DNA from 3 places in the Fructobacillus evanidus genome. Region 3 is predicted to be linked to each of the others. Evidence: riboswitches for the same ligand, from Rfam matches in the RefSeq annotation. Region 3 holds a riboswitch; each other region holds the start of a gene.
The links. A riboswitch is a leader RNA that binds a small molecule or an ion and turns the genes downstream of it on or off. The one in region 3 is predicted to bind thiamine pyrophosphate.
Positions count from the first base shown of each region.

Region 1: linked by a shared signal. The riboswitch ahead of AABI08_RS02395 (3-oxoacyl-ACP reductase) and the one ahead of AABI08_RS02695 (ECF transporter S component) in region 3 are both predicted to bind thiamine pyrophosphate.
Region 2: linked by a shared signal. The riboswitch ahead of thiS (sulfur carrier protein ThiS) and the one ahead of AABI08_RS02695 (ECF transporter S component) in region 3 are both predicted to bind thiamine pyrophosphate.

Region 1 is NZ_CAUZLM010000002.1:211,571-214,777, reverse strand. Features, by position in the region: gene AABI08_RS02410 (NINE protein) at 89-358, shown strand; gene AABI08_RS02405 (hypothetical protein) at 492-620, opposite strand; gene AABI08_RS02400 (hypothetical protein) at 651-800, opposite strand; TPP riboswitch at 998-1,087, shown strand; gene AABI08_RS02395 (3-oxoacyl-ACP reductase) at 1,188-1,940, shown strand; gene AABI08_RS02390 (hypothetical protein) at 2,109-2,861, shown strand; gene AABI08_RS02385 (hypothetical protein) at 3,061-3,207, shown strand, end outside.
Region 2 is NZ_CAUZLM010000012.1:8,526-11,732, forward strand. Features, by position in the region: gene AABI08_RS07645 (thiazole synthase) at 1-543, opposite strand, end outside; gene thiF (sulfur carrier protein ThiS adenylyltransferase ThiF) at 547-1,200, opposite strand; gene thiS (sulfur carrier protein ThiS) at 1,207-1,404, opposite strand; TPP riboswitch at 1,533-1,622, opposite strand; gene AABI08_RS07660 (YueI family protein) at 1,878-2,252, shown strand; gene AABI08_RS07665 (replication-associated recombination protein A) at 2,321-3,207, shown strand, end outside.
Region 3 is NZ_CAUZLM010000003.1:43,586-46,792, forward strand. Features, by position in the region: gene AABI08_RS02685 (MerR family transcriptional regulator) at 1-48, shown strand, start outside; gene AABI08_RS02690 (FAD-dependent oxidoreductase) at 255-1,595, shown strand; TPP riboswitch at 1,704-1,794, shown strand; gene AABI08_RS02695 (ECF transporter S component) at 1,875-2,432, shown strand; gene AABI08_RS02700 (ATP-binding cassette domain-containing protein) at 2,445-3,207, shown strand, end outside.

The DNA of each region.
Region 1 (3,207 bases), on a different contig from region 3:
TCCTCTCTGTAAATAAAGTAAAATAAATGATAGAATTGTAGTTGGATATTCTCAATCAGATTACTTGAAACATAAGGAGAAAAAATATATGGATACTGTATATGACGGCAATGCAAAAATTAACACTGTGAACAAGCATGTTTTTGTTTGGGTTTGCAACTTTTTGGTTGGTGGCTTTGGTGTTGATCGCTTTATTCGGGGACAAATCGGTTTAGGTTTGTTCAAGCTTTTCATCGGTTCATGGATTACTTTGGGCATTTGGCCCTTTGTTGATTTTGTGATTGCGCTTGTAAAAGCTTATGGATCAAACAACCATAGCAATGAATTAACATTTATTAATGGTCGTTACGCTAACTAAGAGTTACTTTTTCAAGGAAGATAACTGACTGACACTACTAATAAAACCCAGCGTTATTGAACGGTGGGCTTTATTTTTTATTTGATGTTGTTAAAGCAGGCCAATTCAATACTGATTTGGTATTAGTAGTAATTTAGCCTAGCAGGGCAACGTACCCAACCATGCTCAGCACGGCAATGATGCCGATAATAATGAACCATGGGCGTGTGTAGAGCGTGTCTCGTGGTTGTTGATCTTCGTTTTCTTTGTTTTTATCGTTCATCAGGTTATTTTCCTTTCATACAAAATCAGATTACTTATATAGAATAATGGCGCGATAGGTGAGTGACCAAGGTGAAATCGACAGCACTTCGTAGTCTTGGGCTTCTAGATTGCTGATAGCGGCATTTAAATTTTGTTCAAAGCCTCTAGAGGTGCTCGCACTAATGACTTTTGTTTTCATAGGTTCCCCTCCGTTCTTTCAATCAACTCTCTATCCCCATTGTAAGTAAAGCGATTCATTTTTCAATGATGAGAGCTGATTTTTTATGAAATTTAAAGGATTTGGGCTGGCATATCAGTCATTATTAAGCCGTTAAATGTTTGATTTTAAAATCAGTCTAAAATATGGTTGATGGCTGATTTCATATGGTAAAATATAAGCAACGCTAGGGGCGTCGATTTGACTGAGAAGAACCCTTTGAACCTGAACTAGTTAGTACTAGCGGAGGAAAGTGTCATTGCTAATGATTTTTTAGTGGTGCTTTCTATCTAGAAAGCACCTTTTTATTTGCAGCAAACGGCATAAGGTCAGTCACTGAGATGCCTTTCTAAAAGGAAAGGTAGAGGAATGTCGAAAACAGTTTTGATTACGGGAAGTAGCCGAGGCCTGGGAGCAGAAATTTCACGCACTTTCGCGAAAGATGGATTCCAAGTGGTGATTAATTATTATCACAGTCAAGAGAAGGCCGAAGAATTGGTAGCAGAAATTGGACAGGACCGCGCTATGGCTATTCAAGCTGATGTCCGGAATCGGGCCGAGGTTGATCAAATGGTGCAACAAGCCGTTGCTAAATTTGGTTCACTTGACACGGTTGTGAACAACGCCCTCATCAATTTTAAATTTGATCCCGTGGCACAGAAGCTCTTTAAGGATTTGACTTGGGATTCTTATCAGGAGCAAATCGATGGTACATTGAAGGGAGCCTTTAATGTGACGCAAAGTGCTTTACCACAAATGATGGCGCAAAAAGCTGGTCAAGTGGTTAATATCGGGACTAATTTATTCCAAAATCCCGTTGTGGCTTACCATGAATACACCACGGCCAAGGCTGCCATGATTGGTTTTACCCGCAATTTGGCAGTTGAATTGGGCGAATTTGGCATCAACGTCAATATGGTTTCGGGTGGTCTTTTGCAGACAACGGATGCTAGTGCGGTCACAACACCGGAAGTGTTCGACTACATCAAGCAAACAACGCCGTTGCGAAAAGTGACGGAACCAAGTGATGTTGCCAAGGCTGTCCTCTTTCTCGGTAGTGATCAGGGTCGGGGACTGACGGCACAAAACGTGACGGTTGACGGCGGTTTGACAATGAACTAATTTGAACAAATTTGGCAATGTCCAAGACGGGCATTGTTTTTTATTTGGCAAAATGAAAACAAAGTGTAATAGATTAATTAGAATCATTAGCGTTAAAATCAGGAGTAAATGTTACTGTTGGCAGACTGCTGGCCATCAAATAACAGTTTTTAGAGAGAAGGCATAACGATGGTTATTATTGGTTTGATTGCAATTGTGCTGATTGGCATTTGGTTTTCTTTTTGGCTTTCGATGAAAATTATCGAAATGCTGCCATATCTGATTTTGCTTTATATTGCCCTGAACATTTTGAACTTTGTTTTGGATCACAAGACGGGAATTTTATTGACTGTTCTGGTAATTGCGGCGATTCTGATTTTTGGCTGGATCTATGGTTCGCGGCACTCAGATGATGAAGCTGATGTGGAGCAGGTAGGTGATGATCATACTGCAGAAATTAGCCCAACAGTAATCGACACTGCGCATGATGAAACCCCAATGGAACCAATTGCCATTACTCAGTCAGTTGAACTGACACCGGCTGAACGGCGTGACCAAGCTTGGCAAAATTTTCAAGAAAATCATCCGTTAAACCTGGGGGATGGTCTGTTTATTGATACAAAAAATGAACAAATGTTTCTTGATTTAGGTGATGCCGAGGAGCGGGGACGGAAATACTTGCTAGAAAATTTTTCTGCCGTGCAGGAATACAAGATTCGAGAAGAAACGGCGGAAACTAAGGTGATTGGCGTTCATTTTACGGATATGGGCCGGTACAACTTTGCTGATATTGAATTAAGTAAGGCTACCAATGATGTTTTGGGGACTAGCCCAGCCGACTATTTTGAAGGCATTTTAGCGCAACAAGTTTCATCTCTGCATCCGGATGTTAGTTCTCTCCAGAGTGATGATCAGCCAGGAATTGCGGGGACGAGTGACTAATTGACGTGCGCTTTATTTTGATGGGCGAACATAAGTTCAATAAATTGTTATCAGAATGATAGACAAACTGACAACAAGAGAGTTAAACTAATGGAGTTAGTTACCGGCCTTGTTTAAAATAGCCGGCACAAATCTATTAGGTCCAGTTGAACATCAGGTCTATAAAGGTCCTGATTTTTGATTGTTTGGGAGAGTTAGAATGTTTTTCTTGGTTTCATTGACTATTATTGGTTTGCTTCTTTTGACTGCAATTGTGAAGGGACACCATTTAGCGCAACGCCGTCGAGTTCTTCGGGCAGTGTTACACCATGAGGTTAACCAAGCGTTGGCTGAACAAAACCAAATG
Region 2 (3,207 bases), on a different contig from region 3:
CACAATAATTGGCAGGTCAATCTCGTCGACCAAAATTTGAATCAAATCTTTGTTGGAAAGGCCCTTATTAGTGCCAATTGGTGCGCCCAATGGCATGACGGCAGCTGCACCTGCATCGACTAATTGCTTTGCAATATTGAAATCAGCCAAGACATAGGGCATAACGATAAAGCCTTCCTTGGCCAAAACCTCAGTTGTCTTTAACGTTTCATAGTTATCGGGCATCAAATACTGCTTATCAGGAATCACTTCTAATTTAATAAAGTCACTCCCACTCAGTTCACGAGCAATTCGCGCCATCCGGATTGCCTCCTCAGCGTTGGTGCACCCCGAAGTGTTTGGCAAAATGGTTGTCCCCTGTGGAATAAAATTTAAAATATTTTCCTCAGCTACACTCGTTCGGCGAAGAGCCATCGTGATAATTTCCGCTTTGGCATGGTTAACCGCTGAGTCAATCAGCTCATATGAGTACTTACCAGATCCCAAAATAAAGCGTGATTCAAACTGGTGGCCACCGATGACTAATGGATCATTTGTCGACATTTTTTACTCCTCTACTGTCTCTTTTTCTAGAATTAAACGTAGGATTTGGTTCGCCTGGTGTCCAGCACAAATCAGAACACGAGCAGCCATCAACCCTTCCGATCCCTTGGTTTGGCCATCACCACAAAGGTAAACATGGTCACTTTGCCGGACGGTTTGAATTTGATTGGCATCGTGAACACCGGCTAAGCCATTGCCCATCACGATTGGCGTCTCTGGCAAAACCTCTTGCGCCCGCCGTAATAGCATTGCTTTCGCATTTTGATCATCAAAGGCTTCACAGATAATATCAGCACCGGTGAAGAGATCCAACACATTATCCTCCGTCACTCGTTCCTGCCAAGTCGTCACCTCCACAAAGGGGTTAAACTCTAAGATGTTTTGCTTCAGGGCCAAGACCTTTGGTAAGCCAACCTGGCTTAATTTAAACTGCTGACGGTTCAAGTTACTATGCTCAATTTCATCAAAATCAATCAGGGTCAAATGACCAACTCCGGCCCTGGCCAACGCAATGGCGATATTTGATCCTAACCCTCCTGATCCAGCAATGGTCACATGGGCGGCTGCCAACTTATCCTGACTGTCAGCCACATTGCGATCCTTCATTTTTAGGTAGACGGATTCCACCGCCTGGCCATCAATTGCAATCGTTGTCATTTTTTTCTAACCTCCACCTACAAAGGCAATAATTTCCACCTTGTCGTTTTCAACCAACACCGTTTCAGCCAAAGCCACTTTCGATAAAATTTGACCATTGAGTTCGACAACCACGTTTTCGTGATGACTGTTTTGTTCTTCCAGTAGACTCAAAACCGTTACACCTGCGACGTTGTCCATCTGTTCGCCATTAATTGTCACCATCTCTTTTCTCCCTTCTGGGTCTGACCGCCGAAAAAATCAGTTTTCCCTTGCAGCTGCTACCCCTTTTTGTTAAAAATTGAACAAAAAAAGCTGTTTCCACGTCAAAAACGCAAAAACAGCTTTCAAAAAAACTATCATCACTATCTTCCTACGCAGACGTTAATCTAATCAGGTTCAATGGGTATAATCTCAGCCAACCGGCACCCCAGATAATTCGTATTCAATTTTCGAAATCAATATAACATGGATTTTTTAGCCTGTCTACTCAATAAGCAGGACAAAATTTCACCGGATTTACTAGACCAATTCTAATAAAATTTTTATCGTTACTGATTTTTCATTAGCAGCAATCAACAGACTAGGTCAATCAACCGACGAAGGTTGAATAACACCCAAAAATAGCGGACAAGCCTTTAATATCCTTATCTTTTTCCGTATAATTGTCTGTAGTAAAGTAATTGGAGGATAACCCAATGGATGATGTTAACAGCCGTTTAGAACAGGGACAGCAAGGTAATGGCGGTCCCAAGATTAACCCTGATGAGCAGCGCCTTTACCTAGGCACTTTTCGTGAACGAGTAGTCGCGGCCGTTAAAGAATCAAAGGCCGATGATAGCCAAGTTCAAGACGAACTCAAGGCGCGGATGGCCAACTGGCCGGACACGACCTTACTGATTGACCAGGATGCCTGTGGTGATGCCTACATCAACTACTTGCAAATGGCCGTCAGCACCAATCACCCCTATACCCTTTTATCTGATTTTGAAAGAACAACACAAACAGACGACCCCTATGCGGTCGTTCTTGCGGCAAAATCAGCCGTAAACCAGGAATCAATTGACCTGTAACCTGACGAAGCCGGTTTCAACCGGCTTCTTTTTTATCAAGACAAAGCCATACTAATCAAGGAGCCTTCATGCCCGGACAAAAACCACTGGCCTACCGGATGCGGCCAACAAAAATTGAAGAAATCGTTGGCCAAGAAAACCTAGTCGGCGAAAATAAAATCATTTGGCGGATGGTGGAATCCAAGCGCCTGTCCTCAATGATTCTTTACGGTCCACCCGGAACCGGTAAAACCTCGATTGCCTCGGCCATTGCCGGCTCGACGAACTTTGCCTTTCGAGCCTTGAACGCTGCCACCGATTCGCAAAAGGACCTACAGGTCGTTGCCGAAGAAGCAAAAATGTCAGGGACAGTCGTCCTTCTTTTGGATGAAATTCATCGTCTCAACAAGGTCAAGCAGGATTTTCTCCTCCCACACCTCGAGTCGGGCGCCATTATCTTGATTGGGGCAACAACGGAAAACCCGTACTTAAACGTCACGCCGGCCATCCGTTCCCGGACTCAGATTTTTCAGGTCCAACCCTTGAGTGACCAAGACATCAAAAAGGCCATCAAGCGGGCACTAACGGATAAGGAAAACGGTCTTGGCAACTATCAAGTGAACCTAGCCGACGAAGCCCTCACCCAACTTAGCCAGGCAACCAACGGCGATCTTCGCTCCGCCTTGAATTCCTTGGAATTAGCAGTCCTTTCGACCAAGCCGGATGCAAACGGGGTTATCCAGGTGACCTTGGAGGTCATCGAAGAAACGACTCAGAGGCAGTCACTTGTCGCCGACAAGGATGGCGATGCCCACTACGACATCATCTCAGCTCTACAAAAATCAATTCGGGGATCGGATGTCGACGCGGCCCTGCACTACGCCGCCCGCCTGATTATTGCCGGCGACCTGCAAATCCTGGTCCGGCGCCTAATTGTGATTGCCTACGAGGATATCGGCCTCGCCAATCCAAATGG
Region 3 (3,207 bases):
GATCATTACGAAAGCCACATGCGCCAAGCGGAGAGTCGCTTAGAATAGGTGCTAGATTCGTTTTATTAAATGAGTTACATGCCTGATTTGGTCGCCAAAGCGAATTATTTTCCAAATTAGAACGACTCTATAAGTCTCTCTGTTTTATTTGATACTTTCTTGAAAACTGATAGAGAAACGATTGACAAAACGTTGTTTTATTGGTAAAATTTAATTACAATTTTCACATAGCTATATATTAGGAGGCACTTTTAATGAAAGTTGCAGTAATTGGTTCAACGCACGCCGGCGTGTTTGCCGCTAAGCAGATTAAGGCAGACCACCCAGACGCTGAGGTACACGTGTTTGAAAAGAATCAAACAGTTTCTTTCTTGTCATGTGGAATCGCCCTTTGGATTGGTGACAACGTTTCATCAACTGACAAGATGTTTTATGAAACGCCAGATTCAATGGCTAAGCAAGGCATTTCAATGCACATGCAAACGCTTGTTGAAGCTGCAGACTTGGAAGCAAAGACTTTGAACATCAAGGACTTGGTTTCTGGTGCCCAGTCAGAAGAAACTTTCGATAAGATTGTTATTACTACTGGTTCACGTGCTATTAAGCCCCGCATTCCTGGTATCGATTCTGACAAGGTCTTTGATTCAAAGACTTGGGATAATGCCAACGCCTTGAAGGAAGTGACTGAAAAGGTCAAGCGCGTTATCGTGATTGGTGCTGGTTATATTGGTGCCGAATTGGCAGAACAATTGTCAGTTAACAATAAGGAAGTGACTTTGATTGATGGTTTGGACCGTGTGTTGGCAAACAATACTGCGCCTGAATTCTCATCTGTTTTCCAAAAGGCCTACGAAGACCACGGTGTTAAATTAGCCCTTGGTCAAATGGTTTCAGGATTCGAAGACACTGCCGATGGTATCAAGGTAACGACTGATAAGGGTACTTACGAAGCAGATATTGCTATCTTGGGTATTGGCTTCTTGCCAAATACTGCTATGTTCCGTGACCAAGTTGATATGTTGCCAAACGGTGCTATCAAGGTTAACAAGTTCATGGAAACTTCTGTGAAGGATGTCTTTGCTGCCGGTGATTCAGCAACCGTCTTCTACAACCCAACACAAAAGGATGACTATATTCCATTGGCAACCAATGCTGTTCGTCAAGGAATCTTGGTTGGTAAGAACATTGTTGAACCAACGATGGCTTACCAAGGAACACAAGCAACATCAGCCGTTGAATTGTACGAAATGGCCTACGCTGCTACTGGTTTGACTGTTCAATCAGCAGCACGTAAGGGTGTTGAAGCGGATTCTGTGACAATTTCAGAAGATTACCGTCCTGATTTCATGTTGTCAACAACGCCTGTTAAGGCATCATTGACTTGGGAAAAGGGTACTCGCCGCATTGTTGGCGCTGCTTTCTTGTCAAAGCATGACATTTCACAAGCTGCTAACGTGGTTTCATTGGCGATTGAAAACGGCATGACAATTGATCAATTGTCAATGACGGACTTCTTCTTCCAGCCAAACTTCGGTCAACCAGTTAACTATGTTTCATCAGTTGCCATGGCTGCCGTTGCCAAGGCAAACAAGTAAAAATCAGCCTGTTCAAGCACTCGGGTATTGAACCCAAGTGCTTTTTTATTTGAAAGCCCTTGCATAAAAAGCAAGGACAGTGTAAGCTGATAGGGTAGTAAATTTGAATATAGCGATCTGGGGTACCATTTTGGTTGAGAATTAAACCCATTGAACCTGTTAGGCTAAGACCGACGAAGGAAGATCCACACAAGTTTTTTATGACCACCCGTGTTGGACTCTGCCCAGGCGAGTGGTTTTTTCATGCCTTTTGTTCCCCTGGACGCAAAGGAGAGAATAATGAAACAAAAGTGGACGCTACAAAATGTGATTTTGCTGGCTTTGATTGGGATTATCTTCTCGGTCATTTACTGGATCATGGATCCGGTTTACCAAATCGTTAATAGCGGTTTGGCCGTGATTGGGTTGCAAGCCTTTACGAATGAAATCACGCTTGGTGTATGGATGATGGCCGGACCATTGGCTTCTTACATTTTAAAGAAGGTCGGTGCCGGCTTTATCGGTGAAATGTTGGGGGCGGCCGGTGAAATGTTCTTGGGTGGTTCTTATGGTGTTGGAACACTCTTGTCCGGTTTTATCCAAGGAATTGGTTCTGAACTTGGATTTGCTTTGACTGGTTATAAGAACTGGTTCGCTGGTCTTTGGTTGTCAACCTTGACTGGAACAGTCGTCACCTTTGGCTGGGACCTCTTTAAATCAGGTTACATTCACTACAAGTTCGGCTTGTTAATTGCTTTGTTCATCGTTCGTTACCTATCAATCTTCTTCTTCTCAGGTGTTTTGGTACACTTGATTGCCAAGTTGTTGGATCGATCAAAGTTGTTGTCCCACGAATAAGGAGGACAAAAAATGGCAATAACTGCCAGAAACCTCACGGTGGCTTATCGTGATCAAGCCATCATTGATAATCTAAATTTAACGCTTGAAAAAAAGACCCTGACCCTCTTAATGGGGCCTTCCGGGTCAGGAAAATCAACCCTACTAAAGGCCTTAGCGGGTCTTTACCCTCAATACGGTGGCCAGGTCAGTGGTGAAATCGAAATTGACCAAACGGCAATTGCCACACTGAAGGCGAATGAAAGGGCCAAGCGCGTGGCTTTGCTCTTTCAAAACCCCGATGACCAGTTTGCTATGCCAACGGTGCGGGAAGAATTCATTTTTGCACTGGAAAACCTCGAATTGGGCAAGGAAGAAATTGATCAAAAGACGGCCTGGGCACTGGAAAAGGTTGGTTTGACGGATTTTGTCGACCGGTCCTTTGTGACTTTATCCGGTGGGGAAATGCAAAAGGTTGCCTTGGCGGAAGTGTTGGCCCTGGGGGCCGACTACCTGCTGCTAGATGAACCCTTTGCTGCCGTCGATAGTCAATCGCGGGAAGACCTCCAGGCTTTGCTTAAACAGCTTAGCCAAGAGGGCTACGGTATCCTTGTTTCCGACCATGACTCAGCTGGGTACTTCGATAAAATCAGTCAGTTTTATCAGCTCAAAGAGAAGTCCCTGGTGCTGGTTCCTGAAAACGACTGGAGCCAATATGATTATCAAAAGCAGACAGTGGTGTTGAAACCGGTCGCCGAAAGTGACCAGGTAGAGGAGACCGCCTATCGCTTGGATA